Regions from separate parts of the Bariatricus sp. SGI.154 genome, predicted to be linked through region 2. Evidence: riboswitches for the same ligand, from Rfam matches in the RefSeq annotation. Region 2 holds a riboswitch; the other holds the start of a gene.
What was found. Region 2 has a riboswitch for FMN ahead of ribD (bifunctional diaminohydroxyphosphoribosylaminopyrimidine deaminase/5-amino-6-(5-phosphoribosylamino)uracil reductase RibD). Riboswitches for the same ligand answer to the same signal wherever they lie in the genome.
Positions count from the first base shown of each region.

Region 1: linked by a shared signal. The riboswitch ahead of ACQRBN_RS15280 (ECF transporter S component) and the one ahead of ribD (bifunctional diaminohydroxyphosphoribosylaminopyrimidine deaminase/5-amino-6-(5-phosphoribosylamino)uracil reductase RibD) in region 2 are both predicted to bind FMN.

Region 1 is NZ_JBNPMC010000044.1:18,958-27,426, forward strand. Features, by position in the region: gene ACQRBN_RS15250 (CXXX repeat peptide modification system protein) at 1-156, opposite strand, end outside; gene ACQRBN_RS15255 (CXXX repeat peptide maturase) at 156-1,658, opposite strand; gene ACQRBN_RS15260 (radical SAM protein) at 1,697-2,299, opposite strand; gene ACQRBN_RS15265 (accessory gene regulator B family protein) at 2,465-3,190, opposite strand; gene ACQRBN_RS15270 (sensor histidine kinase) at 3,194-4,486, opposite strand; gene ACQRBN_RS15275 (LytR/AlgR family response regulator transcription factor) at 4,486-5,190, opposite strand; gene ACQRBN_RS15280 (ECF transporter S component) at 5,508-6,131, opposite strand; FMN riboswitch at 6,274-6,417, opposite strand; gene ACQRBN_RS15285 (ABC transporter ATP-binding protein) at 6,557-8,461, opposite strand; gene ACQRBN_RS15290 (ABC transporter ATP-binding protein) at 8,464-8,469, opposite strand, start outside.
Region 2 is NZ_JBNPMC010000002.1:127,926-136,394, reverse strand. Features, by position in the region: gene ribH (6,7-dimethyl-8-ribityllumazine synthase) at 1-52, opposite strand, end outside; gene ACQRBN_RS02560 (bifunctional 3,4-dihydroxy-2-butanone-4-phosphate synthase/GTP cyclohydrolase II) at 69-1,280, opposite strand; gene ACQRBN_RS02555 (riboflavin synthase) at 1,295-1,948, opposite strand; gene ribD (bifunctional diaminohydroxyphosphoribosylaminopyrimidine deaminase/5-amino-6-(5-phosphoribosylamino)uracil reductase RibD) at 1,930-3,042, opposite strand; FMN riboswitch at 3,237-3,354, opposite strand; gene ACQRBN_RS02545 (MATE family efflux transporter) at 3,403-4,779, opposite strand; gene ACQRBN_RS02540 (DUF1836 domain-containing protein) at 4,908-5,516, shown strand; gene ACQRBN_RS02535 (YerC/YecD family TrpR-related protein) at 5,552-5,848, opposite strand; gene ACQRBN_RS02530 (phosphatase) at 5,912-6,637, opposite strand; gene ACQRBN_RS02525 (hypothetical protein) at 6,800-7,087, shown strand; gene ACQRBN_RS02520 (hypothetical protein) at 7,123-7,608, shown strand; gene ACQRBN_RS02515 (hypothetical protein) at 7,782-7,943, opposite strand; gene ACQRBN_RS02510 (ABC transporter substrate-binding protein) at 8,087-8,469, shown strand, end outside.

The DNA.
Region 1 (8,469 bases), on a different contig from region 2:
GTAATTTTGAATTACCATTTCATATTCTTTCTGGCATCTTTTAAAAAGTTCATTTTCTTCTAAAATCATCTGCAAATTATGCAAGGCATTCTTTTTTTCCAATAACTTTAATCCTTCTTTGCATTCTTTTTCTTCTATTTTTCCCAATCTTCTCATTAACACTTCTCCTTATAGTAACCATTCAGTTCTCCCAATAAATTAAGATTATATATGGGATCATTATATATAATATCACTCAGTTTATTGGAAAAATTCCATGTATCATTTAACTCTTCTTGTATTTTCATCGAAACTTTCCGCTCAATATGTGCCTTTTTGCATTGAAAAGCCGGAGAAACATTTACTTCTTTTGTATACTTCTTATTAATATACTTGCAATTTTCACACTGATACGTATCACATCTATTGCATAATGGCATGTATTCTTTTGTTAAAAGTTGCTGGTTTCCTATTAAAATTCCTTCTTCCGTGTCCCCTACACTACTTTTTTCTTCGGCATAAAATGCAGGGCATATATATATCTTACCATCTGGAGCATATGCTAACAGATTACTTCCTGCCTGACACCCTTCGTGTTCATGCATAAACAATATATCTGTCAAGACATTAATTTCTTTTTGTATTCCTGTCTCTTTATAATATCCAATGATATAGTTTGCTATTTTCTTCAATTGGTTCTCATACATTTCAAGATCAAACGCACTATTATATTCAAGTATATTGAGGTTTAATCTGTTACAGCGATTCAGCAACTCAATAACCTTTACACTCAATTCGCTAATATTTTTACTATCAACATTAAATATAATGTTACTTTGGAACGGCACTTGTTCAATGTATTCCCGATATTCCTCATCAAAAACCAGACAATATTCATAATGCTCTAATTCCTGTATATATCTTCTTGCTGGCAATATAAATAAGATATCGTACTTTTCAAAACATGTCTGGATTTTAATATCATTATCTCCATACACTAATATTGGTCTAAAAAAGTTCCGAAAAGCAAAATGCAACCCATCTTGCAAGACTGCATCACTCATCATACTTTTTCCCGTACATTGATTACGATAAGAACACATACTTACAAAATCATCGCTTAATAAAAACAACATTTCCCGCTTATATTTCATGGGGCGTTCCCTGCAAATATTTTTCTTATGATACAATTTATTAAAGTAATATTGGTTCGCTCGCACCCTTGCTTTATGCATCTTACAAATGTATTTAGTTCTTTGAAAATTGGTTTCTGTATCCGCCTCATCATAATTGAATCCCTGGCAAAACCCACACCCTTGTGCAACCGGACATTCCAAACATTCTTTATCACTCTGATATTGATACATTACCGTTTCAAAAACTCTGATTTTATCCATATCTATTCCGTCATCTACATTACCAATTATGTATCCCTTTTTATGGTTCAACGAATAATCATAATACCTCATGCATGGATATAAATCTCCAGTTGGACTCAACGCTATCATTTTGCCAGCGCCACAACTTGTCTGTATTAAATCTTCTTTTTCGTATGGCATACCAATAAAATCATCAAACAATGTACAAGAATATATATTATATAAATCATTTTCGATAATATAATCTGATAGTTTAATTAACTGATCTTCAAAGACAATATCATCTCCTTCTTTCCACACATCTTCATAAACAACATTAGCCGCTATATCTTTAATTCCTATTTTCCATAAGTATGTAATACTATCAACAAGGGCAAATCATCACTTGCAAATGTAACTTTTGTCTCCCCTGGAAACTGCTCAAGCCAAAGATCTACGCTTTTCATAATTATATCGTACGACCCCTCACCATTAGGAAACACTCTCTGCATATCGTGTTTTTCTTTTGTTCCATCAAGTGTGATACCAACACCGATTTTGCCTTTATTTTTATTTATTAACTTCTGTACGGCTGTGTTTGAATAATTAACCCCATTCGTCGTAATATTGATTCTATAATTCCAATACCATTGATGCCCTTTTTTATAGGACTGTATTTTAAAATAATCGCAAATCTGATCAATCAATTCGGCCTCAAGCAACGGCTCTCCACCAATAAAGTCAAGAATCACTGCATTGCACCTTCTTATAGAATCAGTCTCCAATACAAAATCTATAAACTTTCTAGCCACATCAAACTCTAATACTTTATTATTCGATTTATGCGTTATGTAACAGTATTTACATCTCAAATTACAATCTTCAGTAACAATAAACGTTAATGTCTGTACGTCATCTCCACCCCATGACATAACAGGCTTACCAATTGAATATTCTCCCATGATTCCCAACCTCTCGTATCTTCATTTCATCTTCCATCTGTGTACTATAATTCCTTCTTAACATCAGTATTACCTGGTCGTTTTGGTTGATAAAACGGTCCTATACATATTGGAGGTCAATCTGTCTTTTCTTTCTGGATTTTTTTCTCTACATACTTTGCGATCTTATGAATCATTTTCTCTTTTAAAATCATTTTCTCCTTCTCCTTTTTCAAGTAACTTTGATACTATAATAAATGTTGCTACTACCACTATGCTGGCAACATAATATCCACGACACCTTTGGAATAATTCTGATTTTTGCATTGTTCGATCAGCCAAAAAATATATAATACTTTCAATAACTATAATTCTTCTTGTAATACTTTTATTTACTCTCCACTCACTGTCATTGAAGCCGTATTCATCATATTTTCTGGGATAAATAAATATAATCACTAATATACTACACGCCAACAGTATCCCGTATATACTTCTTATATTTTCTATCTTGTTCTCGAGTACAAAAACAACAATAAATGAAGTGATTTCAACAGTAACCGATAATTCCAGACATCTCAGCGGAGAACTTGCGTGATATCCTCCTGCTCTCCGTCTTATATACAAAAAATTGATTATAAAGCACATACTTTCCAGAATTCCCGCTAAAGAACACCCTACAATTAAAAGCACCCCAAAAACGCCTAGACTTAACACGCGTTTTTGAATCAGATATTCTCCCCATTGACTATCTTTTTCACTTAATATTTTTTCCCGCACTAAAAAAAGTGCTATCTGATGAACTATATTACTCAGCCACATAACCGCTTTCCTTAACTTTATAGTCATCATAGCACTTTCACTAATTAATTTCTTCCCTTCTGTTCCCAACGATTCAAATTCCGTTCCCAACAGTCACCTGATCACTGCGGTAAATTGAAACCACCCTTCACTTAATTCTAACGCATATTCACTGCCATTCTTCTCTAATATCCTCCTTACATTCTGAAGGCCATATCCATGAAACCATTTCTCTTTCTTGGTTGTTTCAACAATATTACTCCGTCCTGCTTCTTCACTGCAAACTGTATTCCGTATAGAAATAACAAATTCATGGCAATCATACTGCAACCTTACAATAATCCTCTTTCCCTCAGCCAGTTTACTGCTTGCTTCTATTGCATTATCTAGTAAATTGGACAATACAATAACCAATTCTTCGTTCGCCAAAGGAATGCCCTGCAGATCGCTCAATTCAAATTCCATTGCAATATTTCTATTTCTTGCTTCCAGATACGCCCTGTTCAAAATCGCATCTATAATCGGATGATTCGTATGTAAAATCTGCTCCAACTGCATGTCACTCTGCAAAAGTTTCTGTAAATATTCTCCAAGAGCCTCGTAATTTTTATTGGCAAATAGCCCCTCCAAAGTAAAAAGATGATTATGGAAATCATGCGTCAGCCTTCTCTGTTCCTGATAATTATTCAACAAAAAATCCGCCTGCTCTTTCCCACTTTTAATCTGTCGCTCTAATTCCTTATTTACAGCCTCCATTTCTCTTTCCTTTTCAAGCCGCTGTTCTAAAAATAAGAATAAAATATTTCCTGCAACAAGAACAATCACGTCAACTATAATCCAAATATTCAAGCGATTCTCGTTAATGGCATAAAAAATAACCAAACATAAATTCAAAATCATTCCCACCGGAATAATTATCATCTGCAGCCAATATTTGATAGGAAAACTATAATCTCGCTGCCTGCTTCTTAATCTTTTTGCCAAAATAATACAGGTAATGATTAATAAACTTTTAGACATAATGAATCCCAACGTCCACACACTTCTATTCATCATCAGACTCTGGATGCTTTCATTTGTAATGAACATCATACAAATCATCACTCCATAGTCAAGCGCATATAGATAAATATAATACATGCACACTACAAGCAGTTCCCGAAAGGAACTCCCCTTATATAGAATCCTGGCGGCTACTCCAAAGATAAGCAAAGCCATGCCCGTTTTCACATAGACATTCTCGAATGCCATCCATTCTTGTATGCACATAATTCCAATGCCAAGAACGATGATCACACCTATATAGATCCACCTGCACTCGAATCTTTTTATAAAACATGCATCTGCCACAATCAAAAAAGAGAGTATTTCTATAAATATCATCAAACATGAAAACAATTCCGCCATTAGTTCTTTCCTTTCCAAAGTATATACTTCTGCTTTAATTTTTGATAATCTGTTTTACTGCACGGTAAAGCCGTTCCGTTTTTCAAGCAAATCTCTCTGTTTTTAAAAAACTCAATATATTGCATATTAACCAGATAACTTTTATGCGTCCTGATGAAGCCTCTTGTTTCTAATTCTAGTTCCAAATCAGAAATCTTTCGATATTGCTTATATACTTTATCTTCTGTGTATATTTCCACATATCTTTTAAAACTGGTAAAATACATAATTTTTTCAAGTTCAATAAATTCACTCTTTCCTTGCGTCTTAATCTCATAGCATCTGTTTTTTTGAGAGACTTCTTTGAACGCATCATCCAATGTATAATTTAAAACCCGTTCCAAATCATTTTTTAATATATAGCGAAAAGCATTTACTTCATACCCCATTGGAGCCATTTCTATGTATGCAGAAATATAAATGATAACAGAATCAATTCTTCGTTTTCTCAGTTCTCTGGCAACCTCAATCCCATTCATTGCACCAAGCTTTACATCCAAAAAAATAATCTGATAATTGTCGTTTACTTCCTCCAGCAAACTGTCAACATCATAATATTTTTTTATCTTTATATCGATACCATGCTGCAAAGTATATTCTTCTAAAAGCAATACTAACTTATCTGCAAACACTTTTTCATCATCACAAATTGCTGCGGTTATCATTCTTACACCTCTGAAATACCATTACTAAACCGAATTATATTCTATACTCATTCAAGCATCCCACATTACATGCCTTCGACTGTCGGGCTTCGCCCGATAATGTATTATACCATATGATACGGAAAATGGAGAGCAGGTATCAGCAATCGAGTTCTCTATTTATCATCACCACGGATTCCTTCTTAGTTCTTGCAACAAAAAAAGACCTTGGCTGCCCTAAGAGCATAAGATACCATGGTCTTTTAATCCGTATAAAACAAGTTTTGCAAAAAAACATAAAATTAGCATTACAGCTGTAAAAGTTACATTCGCATAAGTTACATTCCCATTTTAAGCACAGGACTGATCTTTTTATAGATCAAAAGCACAATCAAAGACACCAGGAATCCCTTCAGCAGATTAAACGGTGCCACCGCAAATATTACAAACGTCGACAAACTGGTAATGTGACGATTCACTGCCGTTCCCATCTCTACCAGTGCATCAATCGGCATACCAAACGCCTTGGCAAAGACCGGCAGCAGAATAAATGCATTCAGGAAGCATCCTACAAAAGTCATGAAAAGTGTTCCCGTAACCATTCCTACGATTGCACCTGACTTAGTACGTTTTTTCTGATAGATCAGTGCTGCCGGAACTACCAGTGCACACCCGATCAGGAAATTTGCCACCTCTCCTACCCCGGCAGTGCTGGTTCCGTTCACGGCAAAATTCAACAGGATCTTAATGAATTCTATCATCGCTCCCGCCAGCGGTCCCATAGTAAAACATCCTATCATAACAGGAACCTCACTGAAATCAATCTCATAAAACACCGGTGCGAATGGCAACGGAATCTCGAACAGCATCAATACTACCGCTATGGCACCGAGCATTCCAATCTGAGCGATTTTCTTCACATTAGTCTTGTTCTTTGTGTTTGTTACTACATTTGTCTCCATCTTTCTTTCTCCTTTTCATTATAAGTATATTCAAACTGCTAAAGAAAGAAAATCTTCTCTGAATCATGTAAAAAAGAACGAAGTTTCCTGATACGGCAAAAACCCCGACACTTTCGCATCGGGGTACATATTCATTCATCACACAACTCTTCTCTCATCCAGACTTTACTGTCGGTTCTGGAATCTCACCAGATCAGCTGATATGGCACCTTCTATACATCCAATGCCATACCAGGTCGCGGACTACACCGCCGGTTGGGAATTACACCCGACCCCGAAGAATTTCTTATCAGTTTTATGAAATTATAACGCGTTCATGGGAATTATGCAAGATATATTAATTGGGGACGGGGGTTTTTTCAATTTCCCCCGTCCCCAATTAAAATAGCCGTGTCCCTTTTTCGATTTGCCCTGTCCCTTTTTGACTACGCACTAATTGAATTCCCGGTATACAACTGATAATACCGTCCCTGTTCGTCTATCAACTGATCATGGGTTCCTCTCTCAATGATCCTTCCCTGTTCCAGAACCATGATACAGTCTGAGTTCCGTACAGTGGACAATCTATGTGCAATCACGAAGGTTGTTCTTCCCTTCATCAGCTTATCCATACCATCCTGGACGATTCTCTCTGTTCTGGTATCAATGGAGCTGGTTGCCTCATCCAGAATCAGTACCGGCGGATCAGCGATTGCAGCGCGGGCAATGGCGAGAAGCTGTCTCTGTCCCTGGCTTAAGTTGGCGCCATCACCGGTCAGCACGGTATCATAGCCGTTCGGGAGTCTGCGGATGAACCCGTCTGCATTGGCGAGTTTTGCCGCTGCTATGACTTCTTCGTCTGTAGCATCCAGTTTGCCAAACCGGATATTCTCTTTTACTGTTCCGGTAAAGAGGTGTGTATCCTGAAGTACGATTCCTAAAGAATGGCGTAAGTCTGCCTTCTTAATCTTATTTATGTTAATACCATCATAACGGATCTTTCCATCCTGAATATCGTAGAAACGATTAATCAAGTTGGTAATCGTCGTCTTGCCTGCTCCGGTAGAACCGACAAAAGCTATTTTCTGTCCCGGAGTTGCATATAACTTCACATCATGAAGGACGATCTTGTCATCATTGTATCCAAAGTCTACTCCATCGAATACGACATCGCCTTTCACCTCGACGTAATCAACGCTGCCATCTGCCTGATGCACGTGTTTCCATGCCCATCTTCCGGTTCTTTTCTTGCTTTCCTTAAGTTCGCCATTCTCTTCTGCTGCATGGACCAGAGTTACATAGCCATTATCCGCCTCTACCTCTTCATCCAGCAGACGGAAGATACGCTCCGCCCCTGCCATCGCCATTACGATCGCATTGAGCTGCTGGCTGACCTGATTGATCGGCATACTGAAGCTCTTATTGAATGTCAGGAAACTTGCCAGTCCGCCAAGCGTGAAGCCGCCCACGTCGCCAAGCGCCAGCACCCCTCCTACAATTGCACACACCACATAACTGATATTGCCAAGTTGCGCATTGATCGGACCAAGAAAATTGGCAAATGTATTGGCACGATCTGCACTTACATACAGTCTGTCATTCAGTTCTTTGAACGCTTTCTTATTCTCTTCTTCATGGCAGAATACCTTTACAACTTTCTGCCCGTTCATCATCTCTTCGATATAACCATTCACCGCTCCCAGATTCACCTGCTGCTCAAGGAAGTATTTTCCACTTCGTCCTGCTGCCGTTTTAGAAGCCATTATCATAACCGCAACCATAATCAGTGTAACAACCGTCAGTGGAATGTTCAGGATCACCATGCTGACAAATACGCTGACAATTGTAACCGCACTGTTAATCACCTGCGGAATACTCTGGCTGATCATCTGGCGCAGTGTATCAATATCATTCGTATAGATCGACATAATATCGCCATGTGCATGAGTATCAAAATATTTGATTGGAAGCCGCTCCATATGCGTGAACAGATCATTACGCAATTCTCTAAGCGTTCCCTGGGTAACATTCACCATAATCCGGTTATATGCATAAGTAGAGAGGATTCCCACCGCATAGAATGCTGCTACCCTCGCAATCGCATGCGCCAGCGGCGTAAAATCCGGAGTATCTGTCAAAAGAAACGGCGTAATATAATCATCGATCAGATTCTTCATAAACATAGTACCCTGCACATTCGCAATCACCCCAAGGAAGATCAGTATCACGACTGCTATGCAATGGACTCTGTAATACCGGAACACATAATTCATAATTCTTACAAATAATTTCCCCGGATTCTTCACCTGGGACTTCATTCCTCTTGGACCTCGATTCATTGGACCTGCCATATCTACTC
Region 2 (8,469 bases):
TCATCCCCTCCGGTGCAACAACCTTTCCTTCCAATACATGAATTTCTCTCATCTTTCTTATCCTCCTGTTATAATTCTATTTTATGAAAGATGTGTCCCATCTTTTCTTGCTTTGTTCTCATATATACTACATCGTATTTCTGCGGCGCAATCTCAATCGGCACACGCTCCTTAATCTCCAGCCCGAAATCACTCAGTCCATACACCTTCTCCGGATTATTGGTCAGAAGTCTTAATGACTTTACCCCAAGATCTCTAAGAATCTGCGCTCCAACCCAATACTCCCGAAGATCCGGCGCGAATCCCAGCCTGATATTCGCCTCCACAGTATCCATTCCCTGTTCCTGGAGTTCATATGCCTTCAACTTGTTAATCAGCCCGATTCCTCTGCCTTCCTGCCGCATATACAGGACAATCCCTCTTCCCTCTTCCTCAATCTGGCGCATCGCCTCCTGTAACTGCTTGCCACAGTCACATCTCATGGACCCAAATGTATCTCCGGTTAAGCACTCCGAATGCACCCGGCAAAGCACATCTTCTCCGTCTCCAATCTCTCCTTTAACCAGTGCCACATGGTGCTCTCCCGTGATATCATTCACATATCCGTAAATCTGGAAATGTCCGTATTGCGTCGGCATATCGGCACATGCCTCCTGCACCACATGCTTTTCATGAATCCTACAGTAATCCTGAAGATCTTTGATCGTAATGAACTTTAAGTTATACTTCTTCGCCAGTTTCCACAGATTCGGTGTCCGCATCATGGTGCCGTCATCCTCCATAATCTCACAGCACACTCCACACTCTTTTAGTCCGGCCAGACGCATAAGATCTGTCGTTGCTTCCGTATGGCCATTTCGAACCAGAACACCGCCCCTTCTTGATATTAACGGAAATACATGTCCCGGTCTTCTTAGATCCTGCGGCCGTGTCGCCTCATCCACACATTTCATCATCGTATAGGAACGCTCTGCCGCTGAGATTCCTGTCGTTGTATCCACATGATCAATGGATACCGTAAATGCCGTACAGTGGTTATCCGTATTCTCAGATACCATCGGCGGCAGTCCAAGCCTTACCGCAACCTCCGCACTCATTGGCGTGCAGATTAGCCCTTTTGCATGGCTTGCCATGAAGTTGATATTCTCCTGCGTTGCAAACTCAGCCGCACAGATCATATCTCCCTCATTCTCACGGTCCGGATCATCCGTCACCAAGATGATCTTTCCCGCTCTTAGATCTTCCAGTGCTTCTTCCACAGTGTTATACTGTTCTGTCATCTCATTTTTCCTCCTTATATTCCATATTCTCTTAAGAAATCCATCGTAATCCCGGACGAAGCCTCTTCTTCCTCCGAAGCGGCAAATCCCAATAATCGCTCTACATATTTCCCCACAACATCATTCTCCAGATTCACCAGATTGCCTGGTGCCTTTTTCAATAGTGTGGTTTCTTCTCCGGTATGCGGGATTACCGACACTTGAAACCAGGTCTTTCCAACACTTGCCACCGTCAGGCTGATTCCATCGATACAGATAGAGCCCTTCTCCACAATCAGTTTCAGAATGGCTGAGTTGGTTTCAATGGTTACCCACACTGCATTCTCTTCTCTGCGGCAAGACTTAATTACTCCGGTTCCATCAATGTGCCCGGACACAATATGCCCGCCAAACCTTCCATCTGCCGCCATCGCCCGTTCCAGATTCACCAGATCTCCGGGCTTCCCTTGCCCCAGGCTGCTTCTCCGATAGGTTTCCGCCATAATATCTGCGGTAAATCCATCAGGTCTCAAAGACGTTACCGTCAGACACACCCCATTCACGGCAATACTGTCCCCAATCTTCGTCCCTTCTAATACCTTTTTTGCCTGAATGGCAATCTGTCCAGAACTTCCAGCCAATGCAATATGCCGGATTCTTCCCATCTCTTCTACGATTCCTGTAAACATACATTCACCTTCTTCACCTTATATTCCACCAACAGGTCTTCCCCGATCTGTGATACCTTCTCTAACTGAAGGGGTACAGCCTCTGCCGGGAGATCTATGCCCTCTCCGGATACCGGAGACTTTGCCAACTGTCCTCCGAACACCTTAGGCGCAATGAATGCCTTGATCTCCTGTACAATCCCTGCACGCAAAGCACTGTCATTCAACGTACCTCCGCCTTCCAGAAATACACTGTCGATTCCCTGTTCTCCGAGATACCTCATCAACTTCTTAAGATCCACTGTTCCCTTTTCATCAGGCACCACCGCCACCTGAAGCCCCAGATCTTCCAGACGCTTTATTGCCTCTTCATCCTCCACGGCACAGGCTATGATCGTCGGATACTCCCTTGCTGTCTGGCAGATTCGGCTGCCTAACGGAATTCTTAATCTACTGTCACAGATAATACGAACCGGGCTTTTCTTTCCCTCCAGACGAACATTCAGCATCGGGTCATCTGCCAGGACGGTTCCGATCCCTGCCATGATTCCCATACAACAGTGGCGCATCATCTGTACCTCCATCCGGGCATCTTCTCCGGTAATCCATTTAGACGCCCCTGTCTTCGTAGCAATCTTTCCATCTGCTGTCATCGCATACTTCATCACAACATAAGGGGTCTTCGTTGTAATATAGTGAAAGAACACGGGATTCAGACGGTCACATTCTTCTCTCATAAAATCTTCTTCCACCAGGACTCCCGCTTCTCTTAAGATCCTCGCTCCTTTTCCAGCCACCTTGGGATTCGGGTCGCGGGAGCCGATCACGACTCTGGCAATCTTATGCTCCAGAATCGCTTCCGTACAAGGCGGCGTCTTACCATAATGGCAGCACGGTTCCAGAGTCACATAGATGGTTGCCCCCTCTGCCGATTCTGTAAGCGCCGCAATCGCATTGCGCTCCGCATGAAGTTCTCCACAGCGCACATGATATCCTTCTCCGATGATCCGCCCTTCTTTTACAATAACAGCACCTACCATCGGATTAGGATTCGTCCATCCTCTTCCCTTCTTAGCCAACTCAATTGCCCTTAACATATAGTCGCGGTCTGTCATGTACATTCCTTCTTTCTTGTTCATTTTCTCTGATAGCATACCTACAGGACCTGCCACTGGCGGCTCCTTCCGGATGCTTTGGCACACACTAAAAAAGCCCGGCAGATAAATCTGCAGGGCTTTCTCCGGTCATAGTTCCAATATCAATGATCCTTTGTAATAAAAAGAATGTACTTTGCACATCTTAATACACTAGTCATCTTCTTCCATCCAGACTATACTGTCGGCCCCGGAATCTCACCGAATCAACCAAATCATTGGCTCGCGGGCTTTACCGCCGGTGGGGAATCACACCCCGCCCTGAAGATCGTTTCTATTCATGTAACATATTATAATCCCGTCATATGACATTGTAAAGACCTAAATCGCTTTTTCTCTCCATTTACCTCTCTTATAGCAGACGCAAGTTATGATGGCTCCCAGAACCCATGATATCAGAAGAGAGATATAGATACTTTCTCTGCGTCCTCCCGGGAATTCCGCACTTCTCGTCAGATGTACCAGTCCATACGCAATCGGCACACGCAAGACTATTGTCATGACAATCGATATCCACATCGGCGTCACCGTATCTCCTGCACCCCGCATAACACCTGACAAACTCTGAATAATCGCCATTGCAATATATCCAACCGCCAATATCCGCATCATATTCATACTAAGCGTTACCAAATCAGCCGTGTTCGTAAAGATACCCATCAAGAACTTGCCAAATATCAGAATCAATCCTGTGATCGTTGCCGAAAAGCCAATCGCCATTGCCGTTCCTTGCCTTGCTCCCTGAACCACACGGTCGTACGCTCTTGCACCGACATTCTGCCCGGCATAAGTTGTCATAGCCGTACCAAAAGAAAAGTTTGGAAGCATAGCGAAGCCATCCACACGCATGACAATTACATTGGCCGCGATAAACTTTTCTCCAAAACTATTGGTCAGGGACTGTACGATCAACATTGCCATAGACATGATCGCCTGCGTGACTCCTGAAGGGACGCCAAGGCGTATGATATTCAGCCCATGCTGGCGCGTCACCTTAAAATACGGCAGCCGAAAATCAAATAATTCCTTCATCCGCATTAATTTGAGCAGACACAACACAGATGATATCGCCTGAGCAATGACCGTTGCCAGCGCAACTCCACTGACCCCCATATCAAACTTCACCACGAACAGAAGATCCAGAATGATATTCAGCACACTTGCCACAATCAGATACAGCAAAGCGGAGATGGAATCCCCAAGTCCTCTTAAAATTCCGCTTAAGATATTGTAGAACGCCAATCCGGCAACTCCCAGAAACAGAATCCTCAGATAAGAAGTACACCAGTCCAAGATACTCTCGGGTGTCTTCAGGAGAATCAAAAGCGGCTTTGCCGCTACCGTCGCCATAATCATTACTAATATAGAGGCAATCCCTGTCAGGACGATACTATTTGCAATCGCTATGGACAGATCTTCCCGCTTTCTTGCTCCAAAGTACTGGGATACCATAATGCTGGCTCCCACACTGATTCCGATAAAAAGTACAATCAGCAGATTCAGGATCGGTCCGGCGCTTCCCACTGCTGCCAGAGCATTATCCCCAACGTAATTCCCCACAACCACGCTGTCTACCGTATTATAGAGCTGCTGGGCAATATTTCCGATCAGCATGGGAACCGTAAAGATCAGAATATCCTCCCAGGGCTTCCCCATAGTCATATCCACAGGGGCAAACATTTTCTTTAGTGCATTCATGTTCTTCCTCCTCGTTTACATACCTCCGATTCTGTTATATCATATATTATAATTTTTTGATATAGTATTTAAAAAATCCTTGTCATATAGTTTTAAAAACTATATAATAATTACATTGAGGTGATAATATGACGATAGACACAAAAGACATGCTAAATAGCATCTTATCCAGTATCTCGCGAATCGACTACGTGAGACCCGGGAATATTCCGAATATAGATCTGTACATGGATCAGGTAACAACATTCATGGAAGAACAGTTAAGTTCCACCAAACGCCATGACGATGATAAGATTCTGACCAAGACCATGATTAATAATTATGCCAAGAATAACCTGCTGCCGCCGCCGGTCAAAAAGAAGTATTCCAAAGAGCACGTACTGGTGATGATATTCATCTATTATTTTAAGAATATCCTGTCCATCAAGGATATCGAGACCATGCTTGCTCCCCTTACGGAGAAATATTTTGACACTGGGGAAGAATTCAATATGACTTCCATCTATGAGGAGATCTGCCAGTTGGAAAAGTCAAGAATTGACCTCTTACAGAAAGACGTTGCCAAGGCTTATAACGGTGCCTTGGACAGTTTCCAGGGTGTTCCTGAAGAAGACAGGGAATATCTTCAGTTCTTCGCATTCATCTGTAGCCTGAGTTTTGACGTCTATGTCAAAAAGCAGATTATCGAAAAATTAATAGACGAACTTCCGGAACCGGAGCATAAAAAGAAGAAATAAGGTCAGCGACCTTATTTCTTTTTATCTCTTCCGTCTTATTCTTGCGGTTTGTCAATCCTCTCAAATACCATATCATATCCATCATTACCATAATTAAGCGAACGGTTCACACGGCTGATGGTTGCAGTCGATGCCCCTGTCTTCTCTGCAATCTCGAGATACGTCTTATGCTCTCTTAACATCTTCGCCACTTCAAATCTCTGTGACAGCGAGAGCAGTTCGTTGATTGTACAGATATCTTCAAAAAACGTATAGCATTCTTCTTTATCTTTCAGACTTAATATCGCACTAAAAAGATAATCTACTGCATCAGTCCTAATCTTCTTATTCATAGCATAATCTCCTTCATAACAGATTCATCACTGTTACATTTTAACACAGTAAATTCATAAAGTCTACACCTTTTTATTTCGTTTTAAAGAAGTCTTTAATTTTTCCAATGTGACATTAGCAATCAGTTCTTCTGGGAAACCTATTTCCTCAAGAACACTCCCTGCATATGGGAATCCTGCGATATCCGCATCCACATGGGAATCGCTCCCCAGTACGATCAATGCCCCCTGTTTCTTGCACTCCTTCAATATCTGAAGACAATTCTCCCTGGTATTGACACGAAATCCCTCCGGACGCAGAGAAGAATTATTCACCTCAATCAACGTTCCGGTCTTCTTCGCTTCTTTTACAAATACCTCAAAATCAATCGGGAATCTTCCATCATCCGGATGACCGATAATATCCACATATTCATTCTGCATTACATTCAGATACGCCTCCATGACCAGTTCTTTTGAATGTTCCTCGTGAAAACACGGCGTATGCATGCTGGCAATGGCTATATCCAATTCCTCCAGAAGTTTCTGCGGGAGATCCACTTCTCCTGCTCTGTTCATAATATTTAATTCCGTTCCCAGCAAAAGTTCAATGCCGTTCATCCTCCTTGGCACGATCCGCAGATTTTGAAAATAATAGATATGGCAGGTTCCCGGCATCTCTGGCGCGTGCTCAGTGATCGCCAGCCCTTTCAATCCTTTCTCAGCCGCCATCGCTGCCATCTCACGGATGGTATTATATGCATGTCCACTGGCAAGCGTATGGGTATGAGTATCAATCTCTATCTTCATGAATTCTCCCTTCTTTCTTATAAAACATCTGGAAATATTATACAGCATATTGTTTCTCTTTTCTACACATTATAATCTTAGTCTTTATCGATTCCTATTGCAACAAGTACACCATGAAGTACAACAATCCGTTATGAAAGTTATGAGAAATGAGGTAATACGATGAAAAACATGAATTCCACACACGAAAACATAACTATGATGAATCTCAAATCTACGACAGATGATAAAACAACGTTAACTGAAAAATCCAAGAGTCAGCAATCCAATCAAAAAATCATTGACGAATATGACTATCTCTCCAATGCAGCCTCCATGCAGGACTGTACAGGATTAATCCCATCCGAGCCTGTCTCTGTGGAAGAAATCGAATCCTACGAGGAATTATATCATTTTCTCCCTCCAAACGGACGGGCAGCTAATATCAAACCAGACGAACATCCAAGATAATCCGGCATATATTAATCAAAAACGGAGTCTTAATTATGCCTTCTATGAACTTAGTAGCCGTAAACGGAGTCATCCAAAGCATCGCTCCTTTTGGTGACACCTGCTGCCAGCAACAGATTACCATCCAGAATCAGGACGGCGTCCAGAACTTTATTCTAACCCCTGATACGTATGTTATTAACGAAGTACGCTTAAGAGTCGGCATGAATGTTACTGCATTCTATGACGCGAACCTCCCGGTTCCGCTTATATATCCGCCACAATATCAGGCTATTTTCATCGGACGCAGGAATCCATATGAGACCATCTATGCCGGAGAATTTGATGAGAACCTCGAAGCCCTGGATGGCTCTCTGAAACTCAATGTCGAACGCGCCACCCCAGTGGTTACTTCTAACGGGCAGCCCTTTGACTGCTCACTCAGAGATTTTAACAATCTGCTTCTGATTGTATATTATTCAACTACTACAAGAAGCATACCGCCGCAGACAACGCCTCGAAAAGTGATTGTTGTTTGTTAGGGTTATCTGTCTTATGATGTCGAACTCTGATGATGAGCATTTCTTGATTATGGACATTCTGCGGATTATAATGAAAATACAACCTTATATTATTATCATACAAATGGAATCGAGGAATAGTCACTTGCTTATCTGGCAGTGACTATTCCTCATTTTCTTTGACTCCTATCTCATTACATCTGCCATCTATCTACATCCACCGCTTCTTTTCTTACATTATGATGCTGATTCTGATTTTCTGGTTTTGCCTTCTGCGTGATGCTGTTAAACTTTTCATTATTCTTCTTCTGATTTTGCTGTTCCTGTTTTTTCTTATTCATATCACTTTGATTCATAATAACCTCCGTTTCACCATCCTTTATTCATCTGAATATAGTATGCCACTTCTTTCAGATAATATTTATATTCCGATTCGTCATCTCACACAATCTATGTTTTCGAATATACTATACCATTAGGAATTTCAAGGAGGATATATATGAAAAAGCGATTACTTGCTGTAGTTCTTGTCGTTGCTATGACAATGACGACTCTTCTTGCATGCTCATCTAAGGATGACACCAAGGAGACTGCCTCTACGAAAGAAACAGAAACTAAGAGTGAAGATACGGAAGAACTTCCTGAAGTTACAAAGGTGATATTGAATGAAGTGGCTCACTCTATCTTCTATGCACCGATGTATGTAGCAATTGAGGAAGGATATTTTGAGGAAGAGGGGATTGATCTGGAACTTTTGACTGGGTTTGGCGCCGACAAAACAATGACCGCCGTCCTCTCCGGCAGCGCCGACATCGGCTTCATGGGTTCTGAAGCATCCATCTACACTTACAATGAAGGGGCCAATGATTATGTTGTGAACTT